DNA from 3 places in the Pollutimonas rozaliensis genome. Region 2 is predicted to be linked to each of the others. Evidence: predicted binding sites of a transcription regulator. Region 2 holds the regulator's gene; each other region holds the start of a gene.
The links. The regulator HrcA, encoded in region 2, represses chaperone genes, less so after heat shock. The targets are predictions, from matches to a motif close to TTAGCACTCNNNNNNNNNGAGTGCTAA.
Positions count from the first base shown of each region.

Region 1: the regulator HrcA is predicted to act here: its motif matches at 3,743-3,769, upstream of rpoH (RNA polymerase sigma factor RpoH).
Region 3: the regulator HrcA is predicted to act here: its motif matches at 1,613-1,639, upstream of V0R37_RS08615 (co-chaperone GroES).

Region 1 covers NZ_JAZHOB010000002.1:330,143-337,014, reverse strand. Annotated here, with positions in the region: gene V0R37_RS04800 (cation:proton antiporter) at 1-2,516, opposite strand, end outside; gene V0R37_RS04795 (hypothetical protein) at 2,546-2,770, shown strand; gene rpoH (RNA polymerase sigma factor RpoH) at 2,821-3,705, opposite strand; gene V0R37_RS04785 (ABC transporter substrate-binding protein) at 3,925-5,073, shown strand; gene fghA (S-formylglutathione hydrolase) at 5,089-5,949, opposite strand; gene V0R37_RS04775 (S-(hydroxymethyl)glutathione dehydrogenase/class III alcohol dehydrogenase) at 5,992-6,872, opposite strand, start outside.
Region 2 covers NZ_JAZHOB010000001.1:301,906-308,777, reverse strand. Annotated here, with positions in the region: gene fur (ferric iron uptake transcriptional regulator) at 1-100, shown strand, start outside; gene recN (DNA repair protein RecN) at 166-1,809, opposite strand; gene V0R37_RS01340 (NAD kinase) at 1,813-2,712, opposite strand; gene hrcA (heat-inducible transcriptional repressor HrcA) at 2,829-3,839, shown strand; gene hemH (ferrochelatase) at 3,910-4,971, shown strand; gene grpE (nucleotide exchange factor GrpE) at 5,158-5,769, shown strand; gene dnaK (molecular chaperone DnaK) at 5,870-6,872, shown strand, end outside.
Region 3 covers NZ_JAZHOB010000004.1:90,484-97,355, reverse strand. Annotated here, with positions in the region: gene groL (chaperonin GroEL) at 1-1,244, opposite strand, end outside; gene V0R37_RS08615 (co-chaperone GroES) at 1,275-1,562, opposite strand; gene V0R37_RS08610 (SDR family NAD(P)-dependent oxidoreductase) at 1,888-2,640, opposite strand; gene V0R37_RS08605 (Ohr family peroxiredoxin) at 2,695-3,210, opposite strand; gene V0R37_RS08600 (SDR family oxidoreductase) at 3,230-3,985, opposite strand; gene V0R37_RS08595 (LysR family transcriptional regulator) at 4,100-5,122, opposite strand; gene V0R37_RS08590 (cupin domain-containing protein) at 5,200-5,607, opposite strand; gene V0R37_RS08585 (PepSY-associated TM helix domain-containing protein) at 5,794-6,872, opposite strand, start outside.

The DNA.
Region 1 (6,872 bases), on a different contig from region 2:
GGCAGGGGTTCGTGCTGGCGCTCGCCCGACTGGAATTCCTGCCATACCTCCAGCGCGCGCAAGCGCTGCTTGACCACCGTGTCTATTTTTTCCCGCAAGGCCGGGTCGCGCTTCAGCAGGGTGTCGAAATCGCCCTCCAACAGCATCAGCAAGCGGCTATAGCCCAGAGACGTCACCTTGGCTTCGAATTCGGTGCCGGCGACCATGGCCATTTCCCCGAAGATCTCCCCCGTGCCCAATTCAACCGTCGTCTTGTCCGGCAAGTGTATGGTCACCGCGCCCGACGCCACGATGTACATGGCGCGGCTTCTGCCGACCTGCATGCGGATATGCTGGTCAGGCACCGCCAGGCGCGGCTTGAGCAGCTTGGCTATCGCCCTCAGGGCTTCAGGGGCCAGGCCTTCGAACAAGGGTACCCGCTTGATCAGATCGCTGGCGCTCATGGCGATGTCCAGGGCGGGATGCTTCTGGACATGGCTCCAGCGGAGATCTATCTGCTTGACCAGGTCGGAATACATTTCGCCGGTAATCAGAAACTGCGCCAGCATGTCGCGGTAGCGCAGACGCTCCAGCGCGCGTGCCATGCGCCCCAGGTACGCCTCTTGCAGCCATTGAGCGAAGATGGGGTACTGGAGATTCATGGCCTGCAGGGCGTTTTCCAGCAATACCAGGCGATGCCTATGCGCCTGGATGATGGTGTCAGTGGCTTCAGGACCCAGCAGGGGCTGGATCTCTTTCTCGGCGAAGCGTATCAGTTGCTGAGCCACTGAGCGCTTGGCCATCAAATTGGTGAACCGCTTGGCCAGCTCGCGGGCCAGCCAGCCTTGAAGGCCGAACAGGTAGTGCATGCGCAGGGCCATGCGAAAGCCCGTGGAGTAGCGCAGGTCGGCGGCGATGGCCGCCTCGAAGCCTTTTACACCGCCCGAACGCACGGCGTCGCTCATGTGCTCCGCCCTGGCCAGCAGCGATTCGGCCGCACGCCAATCGACCACTTGCGCTTTCAGGGTGTCGAAGAACATTTCCTCTTCGCGGGCCGCCACCATGGCCAATCCCATGGATACTTTCTGCTCGTGGGACAGCTGCGCCAGCTCGCCGCCGTCCACGCTGGCCAGCGTGGCATCGAAGACGGCATGCACGCGCTGCCTGACATCGGCGCCGATATGCTCGTTGCGCGCCAGCTCGTCGGTTTTCTCGCGCAGATCGTCCAAGGCGACAACCACGGCCTGATTGCGCAACGTGCGCTCGAAGGGCGAGAGTTCGTTCAGGCCCAGGCGCCGTATCAAGAAGCGAAGACTGGTGCCGTTGATGAACAGGGTCATCAATACGAAGCCGGTCGTGGCCACCGCAATGAATTGGCGCGCCTCGTACGGGACGTTATGCTGCTCGGTCACAGCCAGTGCCAGCGCCAACGATACGGCGCCGCGCAAACCGCCCCACCACATCACCGTCTTATAGGCTCGGCTGACCTTGGTGCCGAAACGGGTCAGGCCCAGCAGCGGCAGCACGCCAAACACCATCACGCCGCGCGCGGCCAGCGTCGCCGCGAACACCAGCAGGATAAGCAATACCTGCATCCATGTGATATCGGCAATCATGCGGGGGATCAGCATGGCGGCGAAAACGAAAATAAGGGAATTGGCCCAGAAACCGAATTGCGACCAGGAGCTGGACAATTGCTCGAACGTCGCCGGAGACATGCGCGTACGACCGGTGGAACCCACGACCAAACCGGCGATGACGGTGGCGACCACGCCGGAAACACCCAGATAGTGCTCGGATATGTAAAAAGTCAGATAGGCCAGGGCAACGGTCAACGTTATCTCGGCCGTGGGCCAGCCCCGCAGCCAGATAAACAGGCCGCTGGCCAGCCGTCCCATCAGAAAACCCGCTGCTCCGCCGCCCAGGAAACTGAAGACGAAGCTATAGAACACCTTGCCGGTCGAGAGGTCGCCTCCGCCATAGAGCACGGTCAACAGTACCGAGTACAGGGAAATGGACGCCGCATCGTTGAACAACGATTCGCCTTCCACCAGGGTGGTCAGCCGTTTTGGGGCGCCGACCTCGCGGAATACGCCAATGACCGCCACCGGATCGGTGGTCGCCACAATGGCGCCCAGCATCAGGCACACCACCAGGCCATAGCTGGATACCGCGCTCAGCGAAAACCCGACAGCCACGGTGCAAACGATAACGGCGACGATGGCCATCATCAGGATCGGACCGATATCGTCGAGCAGGCGCCGCACATTCAACGCCAAGGCGGTCTCGAACAGCAGAATGGGCAGGAAAACGAACAGAAAGGTTTCGGAGGAGACCTCGAAATGCTGCAGGGAATCCAGGAAATCCGACATGACCAGCGGAGCCCAGCTATGGACATGTATGATCAGGCCCAGCACAAAACCCACGATAGCCAAAAGCACCGAATACGGCAGGCGCAGGCGGCCGGCCACCGGCGGCATGAAAGACACCAGGGCAAGCAGGCCGGCCAGTCCGAATACCAGGTGTCCTATCTGCATGATCGCAGTCCTTTCGCCGTTCAGCGCACTTGAAGCTCAAGAATATCGCTTTTTTCGGCAAATTTTTCCGAGGCCCCGCTTTTTTTATTCGAAATGGCAAAAGCCATAAAAAATGGGACACCTGGAAGGTGTCCCATAAACATCCGCTTCAAAAGGGAGGGGAAGAGGAGAAGCCGAAGCGGACGATGATCGGCGGCTCGCGCATCGTAGGCAATACGCCGTTCATACAGATTAGTCAGAAGCCGTGCGATTAAGTTCTGGCATTGGCCGGGAAAGGTGTAATAAAAAATTTCCCGATAACTGCTTAATCAGCCAAGGCCAGGCGCAATTTCTTGAATGCGGCGGTTTCGATCTGGCGGATGCGCTCGGCCGACACGCCGAATTCGGCAGCCAGTTCGTGCAGCGTAGCGCCGCCCTCGTCCTGCAGCCAGCGGGCCTGGACAATACGGCGGGACCGGGGATCGAGGCCCTCCAGGGCGTCGGCCAGGCCAGCGCCCTGAAGGTGATCGTAAGAGCGCCGTTCCAGTATGCGCGAGGGCTCTTGCCGCCCTTCGTCGGACAGGTAGGCGATAGGCGCGTAGCCGTCCTCGTCATCGCCAGCGGTTTCCAGCGCCATTTCGCGGCCGGACAGGCGCACTTCCATTTCGCTGACGTCTTCGGGGCGGACATTGAGTTCACGCGCGATATCGTTGACCTGCTCGGTATCCAGCGTTTGGCCATCGGGGCGCATGCGGCGCAAATTGAAGAACAGCTTGCGCTGGGCCTTGGTCGTGGCAACCTTGACGAGACGCCAATTGCGCACGATGTATTCGTGGATTTCGGCCTTGATCCAGTGGACCGCGAATGACACCAGTCGCACGCCGCGATCGGGGTCGAAACGCTTCACAGCCTTCATCAGCCCGATATTGCCTTCCTGGATAAGATCGGCGTGCGCCAGCCCGTAGCCCAGGTATTGGCGGGCAATGGACACGACCAGCCGCAAATGCGAAGTAATAAGCTGCCGGGCGGCATCCAGATCGGATTCATCGCGCAAGCGCTTGCCCAAAGCCACTTCCTGCTCTTGCGTGAGCATGGGCAAACGATTTACGGCGCTTATATAGGCTTCGATCGTGCCTAACGCACCCGGGTTGGAAATAGCCATGGCCAGTTGATTGTTGCTAAGGGCCAGGGATTGCGGATGTTGAGTCATCGGTTGAGCGATCCTCTTAAAAAGCATATCTCTAATATTAGCACTCCAGCAGCGTGAGTGCTAATCTTGCGAAAAACAGCTATGTGTATAGTTATATGAGCATTTTTCGTGCCGAAAGTTCGAAATTCGCCCCGCTTAGCCTATAAAATCCTGGTTTCGGAACCACTGCAAGCTCGCCCCTTTTTCATGCCCCTGCCCGGGGTCACGGAGACCATCCCCATGCTATTGAAGAAATTCGCCTGTTCAGCCGCCCTGCTTGCCCTGGCGGGAGTCTTTCCCGCCGCGGCACAGGTAAAAATAGGCGTGGTCACCTCGGCCACCGGCCCCACAGCCATGGTGGGCATCCCCCAAAAGAACACTGTTCCGCTATTGCCCGCCAAAATCGGCGATCTGACCGTGCAATACATATCGCTGGACGATGCCAGCGACCCGACCCAGACCGTCACCGCCTTCAAGAAGCTGATCAGCGAGGAAAAGGTCGACGCCTTCATCGGCCCAACCGGTTCGCCCAATGCCATGGGCGTCATCCAGTTCGTGGCCGAATCGGGCACCCCCATGCTGGCGCCCGTAGGTACGGCAGCCGTCGTCCTGCCCATGACGCCGCAAAAGAAATGGGTATTCAAGACCACCCAGAACGACGACATTATCGCCAAGGCCCTGGTCGGCCATATGGTCAAGGCGGGCGTCAAGACAGCCGGCTTCATCGGCTTTAACGATGCCTACGGCGAAAACTGGCTGAAGGTATTTACGGAATTGGCCAAAGCCCACGACATCAAGATCGTGGCGACCGAGCGCTACCAGCGCTCGGACAGCTCCGTTACGGGGCAGGCGCTGAAGGTCCTGTCGGCCAAACCCGATGCCGTCCTGATAGCCGGCACGGGCACGGCCGCGGTCCTGCCGCAGGCCACTCTGGCCAAACAAGGCTACAAGGGCCAAATCTACCAGACCCATGGCGCCGCGCTGCCCGCCTTCCTGAAGCTGGGCGGCAAAGACGTGGAAGGCACCATACTGGCCGCCGGCCTGATGCTGGTGCTGCCGGAGATCGCAGACAGCAATCCATCCAAGAAAATCGCCGAAGACTACGTTGCCCGCTACACCAAGATGTACGGCGAACGACCCGCCACCTTCGGCGCCAACGTATTCGACGCCGGCCTGTTGCTGGAAAAGGCCATTCCGCAAGCGGCTAAGATCGCCAAGCCCGGAACCAAGGAGTTTCGCAGCGCCCTTCGCGACGCCCTGGAGAGCACCCGCGAACTGGTCGCCACGCAAGGCGTCTATAGCATGACACCCGAGGACCACAGCGGCTTCGACGACCGTGGCCGCGAGCTGCTGACCGTGAAAAACGGCGAATGGCGCCTGCTTAAATAGCCAGGCGCCCGCTGTTCAATCGGTGCCCAGGCGTTCCGCATGGAACGCCACATGGTCTTCGATAAACGTGGAAATGAAGTAGTAGCCATGGTCATAGCCGGCATGGCGGCGCATGACCAGAGGCTGCTGCGCCAGGGCGCAAGCCGCTTCAAAGGCCTCGGGATAGAGCTGTTCCTTCAGGAAATTGTCGGCCAGCCCCTGGTCGATCAGTATGCCTTTGGGAAAAGGGCGTTGCGATTGCTCCATCAGCAACGAGGCATCGTAGCCCGCCCACGCCTGCCGGTCGCTGCCCAGATAGGACGAAAATGCCTTTTCGCCCCAAGGGCAGCGCGAAGGCGCGGCAATGGGCGCGAAGGCCGAGACCGATTGGAACTTGGCGCGGTGGCGCTGAGCCAGCACCAGGGCGCCATGCCCGCCCATGGAATGGCCGAATAGGCCCACGCACGACGCATCGCCCGGCAACTGGCCGGTGACGATGCCGAAGAGCTCGTCCACCACATAGCTTTCCATGCGGTAGTGTTCGCTCCAGGGCGCTTGCGTGGCATCCAGATAGAACCCCGCGCCTGTGCCGAAGTCCCAGTTATCGTCCTCGCCGGCTATGCCGGCCCCTCGCGGACTGGTATCGGGCGTGACCAGCATCAAGCCATGCTGCGCGGCGTAGCGCTGTGCGCCCGCCTTGATCATGAAGGTTTCCTCGGTGCAGGTCAGGCCGGCCAGGAAGAACAGCACCGGCACGCGGCCCTGCTCCGCCTGGGGCGGCAGGAAGACAGAGAATCGCATGGGCAGCCCTACGGCTTGCGAAGGATGGCGATAGTAGCGTTGCACCCCATCGAAGCAGCGATGCTCGCTGATCAGTTCCAGATTATTTTGCGGCATGGCGGCATCTCCTTTTGCGGCGATTGCGTTCGGCACCCTGCATCAGTACACCACCACGGACCGGATGGACTCGCCGCGCTTCATCAATTCGAAACCTTCGTTGATCTGATCCAGGCGCAGGGTATGGGTAATGAGATCGTCGATATTGATCTTGCCGTCCATATACCAATCCACGATCTTGGGCACATCGGTGCGGCCGCGCGCGCCGCCGAAAGCGGACCCCTTCCATTCGCGTCCGGTTACCAGCTGGAAGGGCCGCGTGGAAATTTCGGCGCCCGCCTCGGCCACGCCGATGATGATGGACTGGCCCCAGCCGCGATGGCAGCATTCCAGGGCCTGGCGCATGACCTTGGTATTGCCTATGCACTCAAAGGAGTAGTCGGCGCCACCATCGGTCAACTGAATGATGTGGTCGACAACGTTCTCGACTTCGTTCGGATTGATGAAATGGGTCATGCCGAACTTGCGCGCCATGGCTTCGCGCTCAGGGTTCAGGTCGACGCCGATGATCTTGTCGGCTCCCACCATTTTGGCGCCCTGGATGACATTCAAGCCGATGCCGCCCAGGCCGAACACCACCACATTGGCGCCGGCCTCTACTTTGGCGGTGAAAAGCACCGCACCCAGGCCGGTGGTGACCCCGCAGCCTATGTAGCAGACCTTGTCGAAGGGCGCGTCGCTGCGTATCTTGGCCAAGGCGATCTCGGGCACGACAATGTGATTGGAAAAGGTCGAGGTGCCCATGTAATGGTGCACCGGCTTGCCGCCCACGGTGAAGCGCGAGGTGCCGTCCGGCATCAAACCCTTGCCCTGGGTGGCGCGTATCGCCGTGCAAAGATTCGTCTTGCGCGACAGGCAGGATTTGCATTGGCGGCATTCAGGGGTGTACAGCGGGATGACGTGATCCCCCGCTTTCAGCGAAC
Region 2 (6,872 bases):
CCAGCATAAGATCGCCAAGGATCAGGGCTTTGTCCTGGAAAGCCACACCATGCTGCTGTATGGCATTTGCTCCGATTGCTCGCCCAAGCACGCCAAATAAAAAAAGCCGGAACCCGCAAGGTTCCGGCATGCTGCATCGCTTAACGATGCAGGGCTGTTTCCCGCTTAGCTTGCCAGCATCTCGCGCGCATGCTTGCGCGTGGTGTCGGTGATTTTCAGGCCGCCCAGCATGCGGGCGACCTCGTCGATGCGGCCCTGCGCGTCGAGCGCTTGAATGGTCGACAAAGTGCTTGAATCGGCCGTCGATTTCCTGACCTCGTAATGGTGCGAGCCGCGTGCCGCGACCTGCGGCAAATGGGTCACGCACAGCACCTGGTGGCGTTCGCCCAGTTCGCGCAGCAGGCGGCCCACCATTTCGGCCACGGCTCCGCCCACACCGGTATCGACTTCATCGAAGATAAGCGTGGGAACCCGCGCCGCCTGGCTGGCAATGACCGACAAGGCCAGCGAGATCCGCGCCAGCTCGCCGCCCGACGCCACCTTGGCCAGGGGCTTGGGACTGACGCCGGGGTGGCCGGCCACCAGGAATTCAATGGTTTCGTTGCCATGCGGGCCCGCAGGGCTTTGGGACATGCCGACTTCGAATCGGCCTCCTTGCATGGCCAGCGTTTGCATGGCCGCGCTGACCTGCTTGGCCAGGTTTTTGCTGGTTTTTTGCCGGGCCTTGCTTAGCTGGACAGCCAGTTCGTGGTATTGGCTTGCCGCCGCTTGCGCCTGGGCCGCCAGCGCCGGGATGTCGGCGGCGGTCTGGCTGGCATTCAATTGGTCTTGCAGGCTTTGCCTGAACGATGGGATGTCATTGGGCTCGATCTTGAATTTGCGCGCCAAGTCGAAAATTTCGGAAAGCCGTTGTTCCGCCTGGGCGAGCCGGTCGGGTTCGAGCTCGAGCTTGTCCAGATAACTGTTCAGGTCGGATACGGCTTCCGCCGCCGAGATGCGGGCCGATTCTATGGCGTCGTAAATGCCTTGCAGGTGGCTATCGTGGCGCAGCAATTGTTGCAGGGCATGTCCTGCGGCATTCAGCGCTTGCTGCGCCGATCCCTGATCGCCATCGAGAGCCGTCAGTGCTTGCGTGGCGCCGTCCAGCAGCGCCTGGGCATGCGCCAGGCGGTTGTGGTCGTTGTTGATGGCGTCCCATTCGCCGGGCTGCAAGCCCACTTGATCCAGTTCCGACAGCTGCCATTCAAGGCGTTCGCGCTCTTCTTGCAATGCGGCACTGTTTTCGCGGGCGGCGTCCAGTGCTTTCTGGGCCTGCTGCCATTGCTGCCAAGCTTGCTGCACCTGCCGCGCCAGGGGCAGGTGTCCGCCCTGGGTGTCCAGCAGTTCGCGCTGGTTGGCCGCTTTCAGCAGGCTTTGATGAGCATGCTGGCCGTGGATATCGACCAGGTATTCGCCCAGCTCGCGCAATTGCCCCAGTGTTACCGGCAGCCCGTTGATGAATGCGCGGCTGCGGCCCTGGTTGTCGATGACGCGGCGCAAGATCAGGGCATCGTCGGTGTCGAGTTCCTGCTCGCGCAGCCAGGCCTGCAGCGTGGAGGGAGGGTCGAATACGGCGGAGATATCGGCGCGCGCGGCGTTCTCGCGCAATGCGGAGGCATCCGCGCGGGCGCCCAGGGCCAGCGACAGGGCGTCGATGAGTATCGATTTGCCTGCGCCCGTTTCGCCCGAGAATACCGTGAATCCGGCGTCGAACTGTATTTCCGCCTGTTCGACTATGACAAAATCGCGTATATGCAAAGTACGCAGCATGGGCTATTCGACCTCGTCGGAGGGTTGCGGCATGTGGTTCCAGTACAGCTTGCGTCGCAGCGTGGAGAAGAAGCTGTAGCCGGTGGGATGGATGAAGCGTACGGTATTTTTCGCCCGGCGCACCTCGATGCGGTCGCCGGCCTGGCAGTCGGACCAGGTTTGCATGTCGAAGTGAACGCTGGCGCCGGATTCCACCCGGCCCAGGGCGGTAACGGTAAGGCTCAGGGTGCCACTGTCGGGCAGCACGATAGGCCGGTTGGACAGGGTTTGCGGCGCCACCGGAACCAGCAGGATGGCATTCAGGCGCGAATGGACAATGGGGCCGTTGGCGGAAAGCGAATATGCGGTCGAACCCGTCGGCGTGGCGATGATAAGCCCGTCGGCCCGTTGGCTGTACATGAAGGCGCCGTCGAACTCGACCGTTACCTCGATCATGCCGCCGCGCCCGGCGCGGTTCAGGACGACGTCGTTCAAGGCCACGCCCGAAAAAAGGGTTTGGCCTTCGCGCACCACGCGCCCTTCGAGCAGGACGCGGTCTTCGGCTTCGTAGTTGCCCTGTATGACGCTGGCCAGGGCATCGTTGGCGCTATGCAGGGGGATGTCGGTGATGAAGCCCAGTCGGCCGTGGTTGATGCCGATAAGAGGCACATTGCTGTCGGCCAACTGGCGGGCCGCGCCCAGCATGGTTCCATCCCCGCCCATGATGACGGCCAGGTCGGCCTGCTTGCCGATTTCCTGGTAAGAGGCTACGGTGTGCTCCCGGATGCCGGTATTTTTTGCCGTATCGGCCTCGATAAGCACATTACAGCCCGCCGCGCCCAGCGTGCCGGCCAGCTTGCGCAAGGGGGCGTCAAGACCGGTGTCCTGGTAGCGGCCCACGATTGCAACGGTTTTGAAGTGCATAAGGCGAATACCTGCTGGTTTGATGGAATAATGGACGCATTGATTATAGGGTCCCGCAAGGGTTTATGGCTGTGGGTGGGACAACCCGAACCTGAAAGTTTGCATAAAATAGAATCATGGACGACCGAGCGAATGCGCTTCTCAAAGCGCTCATAGAACGATACATAGCCGACGGACAACCCGTTGGATCCCGGACCCTTTCGAAAATGTTCGATCTGTCGCCCGCGACCATACGCAATGTCATGTCCGACCTGGAAGACCTCGGTCTTATCCACAGCCCCCACACGTCGGCCGGCCGGATACCCACGCCCAAGGGCTACCGCCTGTTTGTCGATCGCTTGCTGGCGGTGCAGCGCTTCGAAGTGCTGCCGGCCAGCCAGATCCGCCAGATATTGCCGGCGGCGGAGCCGGGCAGGGCCGTTACAGCCGCCGCGGCGCTGCTGTCGAACCTGTCGCAATTCACCGGCGTCGTCCTGGCGCCAAAGCGCGCCCAGGTTTTTCGGCAGATTGAATTCATCCGCCTATCGGAAAAAAGGGTGCTCCTGATCATCGTCACCCCCGATGGCGATGTCCAGAACCGCATCCTGTTCGTCTCCCGCGACTATCTCGAGCAGGAATTGCTCGAGGCCAGCAATTTCTTCAATCAGCATTTTGCAGGCATGTCCTTCGAAGAGGTCCGGCTTGCCATCGCCGACGAGCTTTCCTCTTTGCAGGCCGACATCTCCCGCCTGATGCAGGCCGCCGTCGAGGCCGGCGCCGCAACGGCCGATACCGACGAGTCGCTGGTGATTTCAGGTGAAAGCAAGCTGCTGGATATTTCCGAGATCGCCTCCGACATGGACAGGCTGCGGCGCATGTTCTCCTTGTTCGAAAAGAAAACCGATCTGCTGCAATTGCTGGACGTGTCCAGCCGCGCCCAGGGCGTACAGATCTACATCGGAGGCGATTCCCAGTTGGTTCCAATGGAGGATGTTTCGGTCATCACCGCGCCCTACGGCGTCGATGGGACGGTGGTCGGAACGCTGGGCGTCATCGGGCCGTCGCGCATGGCCTACGAGCGGGTCATTCCCATTGTCGATATCACCGCCCGGCTGCTGTCCAATGCGCTCAGCCACAATCAGTCCTGACGCGGACCGGCCGCCGTTTTCCGGCGGCGTGTTCGTCGTGGCCCCATTTTCCTGCCCCCGGTTTTGCTCCATGTCTTCCTTGTTTCCCTCGTCCTATCTGCCCGAACCCGTCGATCCACAGGCGTTCAACCCCAACCCTGTTCCCCGTGATCCGGGCCCCGTCGGCGTGCTGCTCGTCAACCTGGGCACGCCCGACGAACCGGCGGCGGGGGCGATACGCCGCTACCTGGGCGAGTTCCTGTCCGATCCCCGCGTAATTGAAATCCCGCAATGGATATGGCAGCCCATCCTGCGCGCCTTCATTTTGACGCGCCGGCCTCGCGCCCTGGCGCCGCGCTACAAGGAAATCTGGCTGGAACAGGGGTCGCCGCTGCTGGTCTGGAGCCAGGCGCAAGCGCAAGGTGTAAAGGATGCGCTTGCCGCGCAAGGCATCCCGGCATGCGTCGGGCTGGGCATGCGTTACGGGAATCCTTCGATTGCCGATGCCATGGCCGAGCTGCGCCTGGCCGGCTGCCAGCGTATCCTGGTCCTGCCCATGTATCCGCAGTATGCGGCCAGCACCACCGCAACGGCGGTGGACAGCGTGGCCGCCTACGCCGCCAAGCTGCGCGACCAGCCCGAGCTGCGCTTTGTAAAGCGTTATCACGATGATCCGGGTTACATCGATGCGTTGGCGGGGCAGGTGCGCCGGTATTGGGCCGCCAATGGCAAGCCCGAGCGGCTTTTGCTCAGCTTCCACGGTCTGCCGCGCCGGACGGTCGAGCAGGGCGATCCCTATTATCGGGATTGCATGGAAACCGCGGGTTTGCTCAAGCAGCGGCTGGGCGCCGAGGGCGAGCGGGTTCATGTGTCGTTTCAAAGCCGTTTCGGCGCCGAAAAATGGCTGGAACCGTATACCGAGCCAACACTGCGCGAATGGGCCAGGCAAGGCATCAGCCAGGTGGATGTCATGTGTCCGGGTTTTCTGGCTGATTGCCTGGAAACCCTGGAGGAAATCCAGATGCAGTGCCGCGATGCCTTTCTGTCCGAAGGCGGCCGGCAATTCCGCTACCTGCCCTGCCTGAACGACGACCCGGAATGGGCCGCCAGCCTGGCGGGCATTGTCCGGCGGCACCTGGCCGGATGGGTTTGAGCCGGCGGGTGTAAACTTCAGTGCCCCGCCCATCAACGCGGCGGGCGCGGCAAGCTTGCGCAGGCTCAAGCCCGACGACGAATCCAGAACGAATTTTGACCGGGAAACCCTATGTCCCAGGTCTTGAAATGGGGGCGGATGCCCCCATTTTCATGGAATTGCATACCGTAGATGTGGAGATTTTTTATGCCGGCACCCAAGGAACCCGTAGATCCCAAGCAGCAGGATTCATCGGTTGATACGTCTGAACACCTCGAGGTGAATGACGCCCAAGGCACACCCGACAATACCGATATTGACGATACACGGGCCAACGAACAATTGGCCGCCGAGGAAGACTGGGCGACCTTGCTGTCCGAGTCGCAAGCCAAGGTTGCGCAGTACCACGAGGAACTGTTGCGGGCCAAGGCCGAGGTTGAAAACATACGCCGCCGCGCCCAGGAAGACGTGGCGAAGGCGCGCAAATTCGGCACCGAGTCGTTTGCCGAAAGCCTGATTCCCGTCAAGGACAGCCTGGAGGCCGCCCTGGCGCTGACCGATCAGACCGCCGAGGCCTGGAAAGAGGGTGTGGAAGCCACCTTGCGCCAGTTGAACTCGGCGTTCGAACGCAATCTGCTCAAGGAAGTGGCGCCGGCCGAGGGCGACAAGTTCGATCCGCATGTGCATCAGGCGATTTCGGCGGTTCCGTCGTCGCTGCCCGAGGGCTCCGTGGTGCAGTTGCTTCAGAAGGGCTACACCATTGCCGACCGGGTATTGCGGCCCGCCCTGGTCATGGTGTCTTCCGGCCAGCCGTCGTAAAAAACCCGCGGCCAGGCTTGAAATCGGGCTTTGGATCCCCATGTGGGATCCATCAGGCAGTTTTTTACAAATTCAAAATTTTTTGCAGGGTTATAAGATTATGGGCAAGATTATCGGCATTGACCTGGGTACGACCAACAGCTGTGTGGCTGTTCTGGACGGCAGCAGCGTCAAGATCATCGAAAACGCCGAAGGCACGCGCACGACGCCTTCCATTGTGGCGTACATGCAAGACGGCGAAATCCTGGTCGGAGCCCCCGCCAAGCGTCAGGCCGTCACCAATCCAAAGAATACGCTTTATGCCGTCAAGCGCCTGATAGGCCGCAAATTCGACGAAAAAGCGGTGCAAAAAGACATCAATCTCATGCCTTACGGCATCGTCAAGGCTGATAACGGCGACGCATGGGTCGAGGCGCAAGGCAAGAAACTGGCGCCTCCCCAAGTCTCGGCCGATGTGCTGCGCAAAATGAAAAAGACGGCTGAAGACTACCTGGGTGAAGAAGTCACCGAGGCGGTCATTACCGTTCCCGCCTATTTCAATGACAGCCAGCGCCAGGCCACGAAGGACGCCGGCCGCATCGCCGGGCTGGACGTCAAGCGCATCATCAACGAACCGACCGCTGCCGCGCTGGCCTTTGGCATGGACAAGACCGAAAAGGGCGATCGTAAAATCGCCGTATACGATCTGGGCGGCGGTACCTTCGACGTTTCCATCATTGAAATCGCAGACGTCGATGGCGAAAAGCAGTTCGAAGTGCTGTCCACCAACGGCGACACTTTCCTGGGCGGCGAAGACTTCGACCAGCGCATCATTGATTACATCATCGGCGAATTCAAGAAGGAAAGCGGCGTCGACCTGTCCAAGGACGTGCTGGCATTGCAGCGCCTGAAGGAATCGGCCGAAAAAGCCAAGATCGAACTGTCTTCGGCGCAGCAAACCGAGATCAACCTGCCGTATATCACGGCGGACGCATCCGGGCCCAAGCACCTGAACTTGAAGATCACCCGCGCCAAGCTCGAAGCCCTGGTCGAGGAGCTTATCGAACGCACCATCGAGCCGTGCCGCATCGCCATCAAGGATGCCGGCGTGAAAGTGTCCGAGA
Region 3 (6,872 bases), on a different contig from region 2:
CCTCCAGGAACAATACCTTCTTCGACAGCGGCGCGCGTAGCATGCAGGGCATCTTCAACGCGTGCTTTCTTTTCCTTCATTTCGACTTCGGTGGCGGCACCGACGCGAATCACGGCAACGCCGCCTGCCAGCTTGGCAACGCGTTCTTGCAGTTTTTCACGGTCGTAGTCGGACGTGGCTTCTTCGATTTGCACGCGGATTTGCTTGACGCGGGCTTCGATGGACTTGCTGTCGCCAGCGCCGTCGATAACGATGGTGTTTTCCTTGCCGACTTCAATGCGCTTGGCCTGGCCCAGATCTTCCAGCGCGGCTTTTTCAAGCGACATGCCGGTTTCTTCCGAGATGACGACGCCGCCGGTCAGGATGGCGATGTCTTCCAGCATGGCCTTGCGACGATCGCCAAAGCCAGGAGCCTTGACAGCAGTCGTTTTCAGGATGCCGCGGATGTTGTTGACAACCAGAGTGGCCAGAGCTTCGCCTTCGACGTCTTCAGCCACGATCAGCAGGGGACGGCTGGACTTGGCAACTTGTTCCAGGATGGGCAGCAGGTCGCGGATGTTGCTGATTTTCTTGTCGAAAATCAGGACATACGGATCTTCCAGCACGGAAACTTGCTTGTCGGGGTTGTTGATGAAGTAGGGCGACAGGTAGCCGCGGTCGAATTGCATGCCTTCGACGACGTCCAGCTCGTTGTCCAGCGACTTGCCGTCTTCAACGGTAATGACGCCTTCCTTGCCGACCTTGTCCATCGCATTGGCGATGATTTCGCCAATCGAGGAATCGCTGTTGGCCGAAATGGAGCCGACCTGGGCGATTTCCTTGCTGGTGGTGCAAGGCTTGGACAGTTTCTTCAGTTCGTCGACGGCAACGGCAACAGCCTTGTCGATACCGCGCTTCAGGTCCATGGGGTTGATGCCGGCGGCAACGTACTTCAGGCCTTCTTCAACGATGGACTGGGCCAGGACGGTAGCCGTGGTGGTGCCGTCGCCAGCGTTGTCGGAGGTCTTGGAAGCGACTTCCTTGACCAACTGGGCGCCGATGTTTTCGAATTTGTCTTTCAGTTCGATTTCTTTGGCAACCGACACGCCGTCTTTAGTGACGGTGGGTGCGCCGAAAGAGCGATCCAGAACGACGTTGCGACCCTTGGGGCCCAACGTGGTCTTCACAGCATTGGCGAGAATGTTTACGCCACGGACGATGCGCACACGTGCGTCGTCGCCGAATAAAACTTGTTTAGCAGCCATTGTAAAATTCCTTGATTGATTCGGGTGTGATTACAGAACCACGGCGAGGATTTCTTCCTCGCGGATGACGAGAACTTCTTCGCCATCGACCTTGACCGTTTGGCCGGCGTATTTGCCGAACAGAACCTTGTCGCCCACTTTCAGGTCAACAGGCTGAACTTTGCCGTCGTCGGACCGTTTGCCGGGACCAACAGCAATGACTTCACCCTGATCGGGCTTTTCAGCGGCGCTTTCAGGGATGACGATACCCGAGGCAGTTGTGCGCTCGTTGTCCAGACGCTTGACGATCACGCGATCGTGCAAAGGACGCAGTGCCATGGAGGAACTCCTGTTCAATAAATGATTAATCAATAGGCAGAGGGGCGATGTTAGCACTCAACCCCTTCGAGTGCTAATTATAAGGACGAAGCCGGGATCTTCAAGAGGGGGGAGGGAGAATGTTGCATTTGGCAACATTTGTTGTCGATTGCCACTGAGTTTGCAAATTACGGTGGCAAAATTGCCAAGCTAAGTGACGTATGCCCCCAGAAGTTACAAACTCAACGTTCAACGAGTGACAAACTCAAAAACCAACACAGTCGTAATTCGTTGATTTTTCATCAGGCCTCTTGCGCAATCCCGATGGCATAGCGGCTGACCCTTATCAGCTCACATTAAGCCCGCCGTCAACGGTAAACACTTGGCCGGTGATCCAGGCCGCGTCGGGGGACGCCAGCGAAACGATCCAGCCGGCAACATCTTCGGGTAATCCGCGTCTGCCCAACGGAATGCGGGCGCGTTCGCTCGCCTTGACGCTTTCGATCTGTTCGGCCGAGAGTTTCATTCTCTCGGACAGGAAGTCGGTTTCCGTGGGGCCAGCCGCAACGGCGTTCACTCGTATGCCATCAGGGGCAAGCTCAAGCGCCCAGCACCGGGTCAAGTGCTCCAGCGCCGCCTTGCTGGCTGCGTAGTGCGATAGCGCCGCTCCGGCCTTGTGTCCAAAAGTGCTTGATACGTTGACGATGTTGCCGGCGGACTGCTTCAAATGAGGAAGCGCGGCGCTTGCCAGCAAGGAAGGCCCGATGACATTGACGGAGAAAATTTCGTTGATTTGAGCAAAACCAGCATCCGGCAAGGGCAGGATGGCTCCGGCTCCGGCATTGTTGACCAGCACGTCCAGGCGCCCGTATCGATGCACCACCTCGTCTATGGTCCGAGCGGCATCGCTTGGATTGCCGGCATCGGCCACCACATAGCCCAGGCCGGGAGTGGCATGGACCGCCTGCGTCAATGCAGCTTGCCTGCGTCCGGTGATGATGACGCGTGCGCCATGGCGGACAAATTTTTCCGCCGCGCGCAGGCCGATGCCGGCGCCGCCGCCGGTCACCAGTACTACCTGGTTTTCGAATTGGTTCATAAGAATGCTAAAAAAAAGAGATTGATGTTGTTGAGTTGCGGGATACGGGCGTGGCTATCGCTTGTCAGTCAGATCCGAACGCACCAGCGCCACAACATTCCTTATCCCGTTGCGTGCCATCTTGGTATACGGGCAATAGCGCTCGGTATGACGAACCAGCTCTTCGGCAATGGCTCTTTCCACGCCGGGCAGGCGAATGCGCGTATACGCGGTCAGCACGAACAAGCCGTCCATGGGATCGCGGCTGAAATCGACCGTGACTTCCACCGAGCTGCCGGGAATGGGGATTTCGGCCTGCGCCGCCAGCAGACTCAGGGCGCCGTGGAAGCAGGCGGCGTATCCGGCCGCGAACAATTGCTCCGGGTTGGTGCCTCCTCCGGGTCCGCCTAGCGCCTTGGGCAGGCGCAGATGCACATTCAGATTGCCGTCGTCCGAGCGCGCAACACCCGACGCCCGTCCATGGCCCGATTCGCCTCCCGTAACGATGACGGTGGCCGAGTACAGGGCTTGTGTGTCGTGCCCGCGATATCTGTCCAGCAGGGATAAGGGCGGGGCTTGCAATTTGGCCATGATAGGCGGCGTCCGCCTGTTACCTCGACACTTTGGATTGGGCGAACCAGGTATCGAAATTCATCGCACCCAGGCGTGGATTGGCGCCTGGAAGAAGGGTATCGTCCTTGAGTTCCGCGCCAAAGTACCGGGCTTGCACATCTTCCACCACCTTGCGGGGATCGGAGCTTGCTTCCAGGTAGCGCCGTACCAGCTCGGAAAGCTTTACGCGCTCCGGGCCGGCGATTTCCACGATCCCGTTGCGCGGCTCGCCGACCGCATAATCCGCGACGGCCGCGGCGACATCGTCAGATGAGATAGGCTGGAAAAAGGACGGGGATATCCGGATGGTTTCCCCCATGCCGCCGGCCTGCGCGATGCCGCCAAGGAACTCGAAGAATTGCGTGGACTGGACGATGGTGTAGGGCACACCCGACTCGCGTATCAGTTTTTCCTGGGCGATCTTGCCGCGGAAGTAGCCGCTGTCCGCCAGGCGATCGGTTCCGACGACGGAAAGCGCGACATGGTGCTGTACATCGGCTGCAACCTCGGCGGCGAACAGATTCCGGCCCGATGTTTCGAAGAACTCAAGGACGTCCTTGTCCGCAAAGGAAGGCGAGTTCGCAAGATCAACCACGACATCGGTGCCCGCCATCGCTTGCGCCAGGCCTTCGCCTGTGATGGTGTTGATGCCCGTGGCGGGGGAGGCCGCAATGACCTGATGCCCTTGCGCTTGCAGAGTCTTGACCACTTTGCTGCCGATGAGTCCGGTGCCTCCAATGACGACGATTTTCATGGCGTTCTCCTGATGGTGATGTGTGTAGGAAAAATTGTAGGATTGGCTCCGCCCCGGCGGTAGGGCCGCAGTGGGCCTCACGGTGTTGCATCAGGAGCATCAATGGAGCGGCCCTCAGGCCGCGTTGATGCTCGTCAGGATGGGCGGGCATTGCAGATCAAGCGAGCGTATTTGTTCGGTGATGTGTTCGACGAACACGCGGATTCTCGCGGGCAGCTGTTTGCGGCTGAGATAGCAAAGATAATGGCCGCCATCATCGGGGGCATGCTGCGCAAGGCAGGCGACCAGTTTCTTGTCACGGAGCAAATCGCACACCAGATAGGCGGGAAGCTGGGCGATCCCTTGATCCCGCAGTACCGCCTGCAACATCAAGTCCAGATCGTTGAAGGTGTGCCGGGCTGGCGGCTGATGCTTCTTGGCAAAGCCGTCGATCTTGAATTCCCATTCGCGGGCGCGGCCCGACGCTGTCCGAAAATTGATGCAGCGGTGCTTGGCCAAGTCGTCCATATGGCGCGGAAGGCCGTAAGCTTTTGCATATCCCGGCGAGGCGCATACGACCATCTGCATGGGAATCAACTGCCGTGCGACGATGTCGCTGTCTTCCATTCGACCGTCCCGAAAGGATACGTCTATGCGATCCGCGGTGAAATCGGCAGGGCGCTCGTCCAGCAGAAGCTCCAGCGTGATATCCGGGTACTGCGCATGAAAATCTTGCAGCAGCGGGGCGATTACCTTGCGTCCAAAACCGGGCGTCGATTGGATGCGCAGATGGCCTCGTGGAGGGCCGTTGCGCAATTCGCGCATGTCTTCCAGAGCCTGAACGATACGCGCCACGCCGGGCTGGCAGTTTTCGTAGAACAGTTCGCCTTCGCGGGTCAGCGATGTGCTGCGTGTCGTGCGATGGAACAGGCGGGCATCAAGTTGCGCTTCCAGCTTCTGCACGCTCCGGCTGACCGCCGAGCGGCCTATGCCCAGGCGATCGCTGGCCTTGGAAAAGCTGCCTTCGTCGGCCACGGCCAGAAAGGCGACAACACCCGCGTAGCTGGTGACAAAGCTGCCCGCTAAAGGATCCGCCGCGCCAGAGGCGGGGTGGCGCGAGCGTACGCCGGGCAATGAGGGGCAAGTCCTGGTTTCCATACTGTGCTAGACGTATGGGAGCCGTGCCGTGTGACATTGCCGGCTACGTGATTATGTTACATATTGTTTCTTCGGACTTAATGGTCCGGAATGAAAAACGGCATATCCCGCTCTTTCAGCAGCAAAACCAAAAATTTCGCCGGCTCGGTTTGGCTTGCATTGCGTCCGACGGTATGGATATCGTCCGGACCCTCATAAAAGCTTTGTCCCGGCGTCAATGTCACTTGCTTGCCGCCTTGCACCTGCATGACGATCGAGCCTTCCAGCACATAGACAAAGCTGTGCGCATTGTGGCGATGAACCGGATCCACGGCTCCCGGAGGGTAGTCCACCGTAATCATGAGTGCTTCCTTGCCGGGATAATCATTCAGCGGCTGGGTCATGACTTGTTTGACGATCGCCTCGGGCGGCGCCGCATGGGCAGCGCCCATTGACAGGCAGGCCGCCATGAGTAGGGGGAGAACGGCTGGTTTTAGATTGGACATAATGGAACCCCACAAAGATGAACCCGATTGCCCGGGTTCGGGAGTCAGTCGAATGACTGGCCATATGTCGTCATCGTAAGGAGTCGCGGCGGAGGGCGGTAGGTGTGCCGATGGACTCACCGCGTTGCTTGGCGCGCATCAAATGGCGTGCCCCACCCCGCCTTGATCTGATCCGCTTTGTACCGCTTAGCGCCGTCCCCATTTCCACGCTATCAGTGCGACCGGCACGGTAAGCGCTGCCCATGACAGCGCATCATGCCAGCCATCGCCCACCAGTGCGGCAATCAGTCCAACCAGTGTGACCAGCGCGATGATGGACGGAGCCTGCCACATTTGGCGCAGGGTGTTGTGCGCGCCCTTGCGGCTGCTTGCCGATTGGCGGGCAGCGCGCGGACTGGCCGTGGCTCGAGCTTCCTGGGCGGCGGTGTTGCGGCCACGGACCAGCCAAAGATATAGGCCGCTGCCCAACACGATGATGGTGATGATGTCCAGGGCCGCCCAGAGTATCTTCAAAGGCAGGCCGCCGTAGTCGCCGAAGTGCAGCGGTTCCGAAAGAAGCAGTGCGGTCATATACCACGGAGGAGGGCGGTTGTCCGTGACTTGCAGCGTTTGTGCATCCACCAGTACAGGCTTGAGCAGGCGCGATGTCAGCGGCTCGGTGCCGCGCATGAAGACGGCGTAGTGGTGCGGACTGGACAGCGCCGAGCCGGGAAAAGCCACAAAGCCCAATTGCATGTTGGGCTCAAGCCCTTGAGCCGCCCGGACTGCCTGTTCGAGCGAGCCGGGCTGCGTCACGGGCGGTTGGCCGGCATAGGGCGCAACCATCTCGGCCATCTGGTCGGATCGCCATGCGCTCACGATCAACTCCGCCCAGGTATTGATCATTCCCGTGGCGCCGACCGTAACGGCCCAAACTATGGTGACAATACCCAGCAGGTTGTGCAGATCCAGCCATTTCAGGCGCGGCGCGCGGTCGCGGCGAACCTCGCCAAAGCGCAGCCGCCGCATGAATGGCGCATAGAGCACCACGCCGGATACGATGGCCACCAGCAACAGCAGCGCCATCAGCCCCAGAAACAGCTTGCCGGGCAAGCCAAGAAACATGTCGGTATGCAGCTGCAGCATGAATGCCATGAAGCCGCTGCGCTGGGCCGAGGCATCCAGCACTTGGGCCGTGTAGTAATCCACAGTGACTGTGGCGTGGGCGCCTTCGCCTGCGACCGTGTCGGCAAGGTTTACGTACCAGAAGCCATCATCGGTAAAGT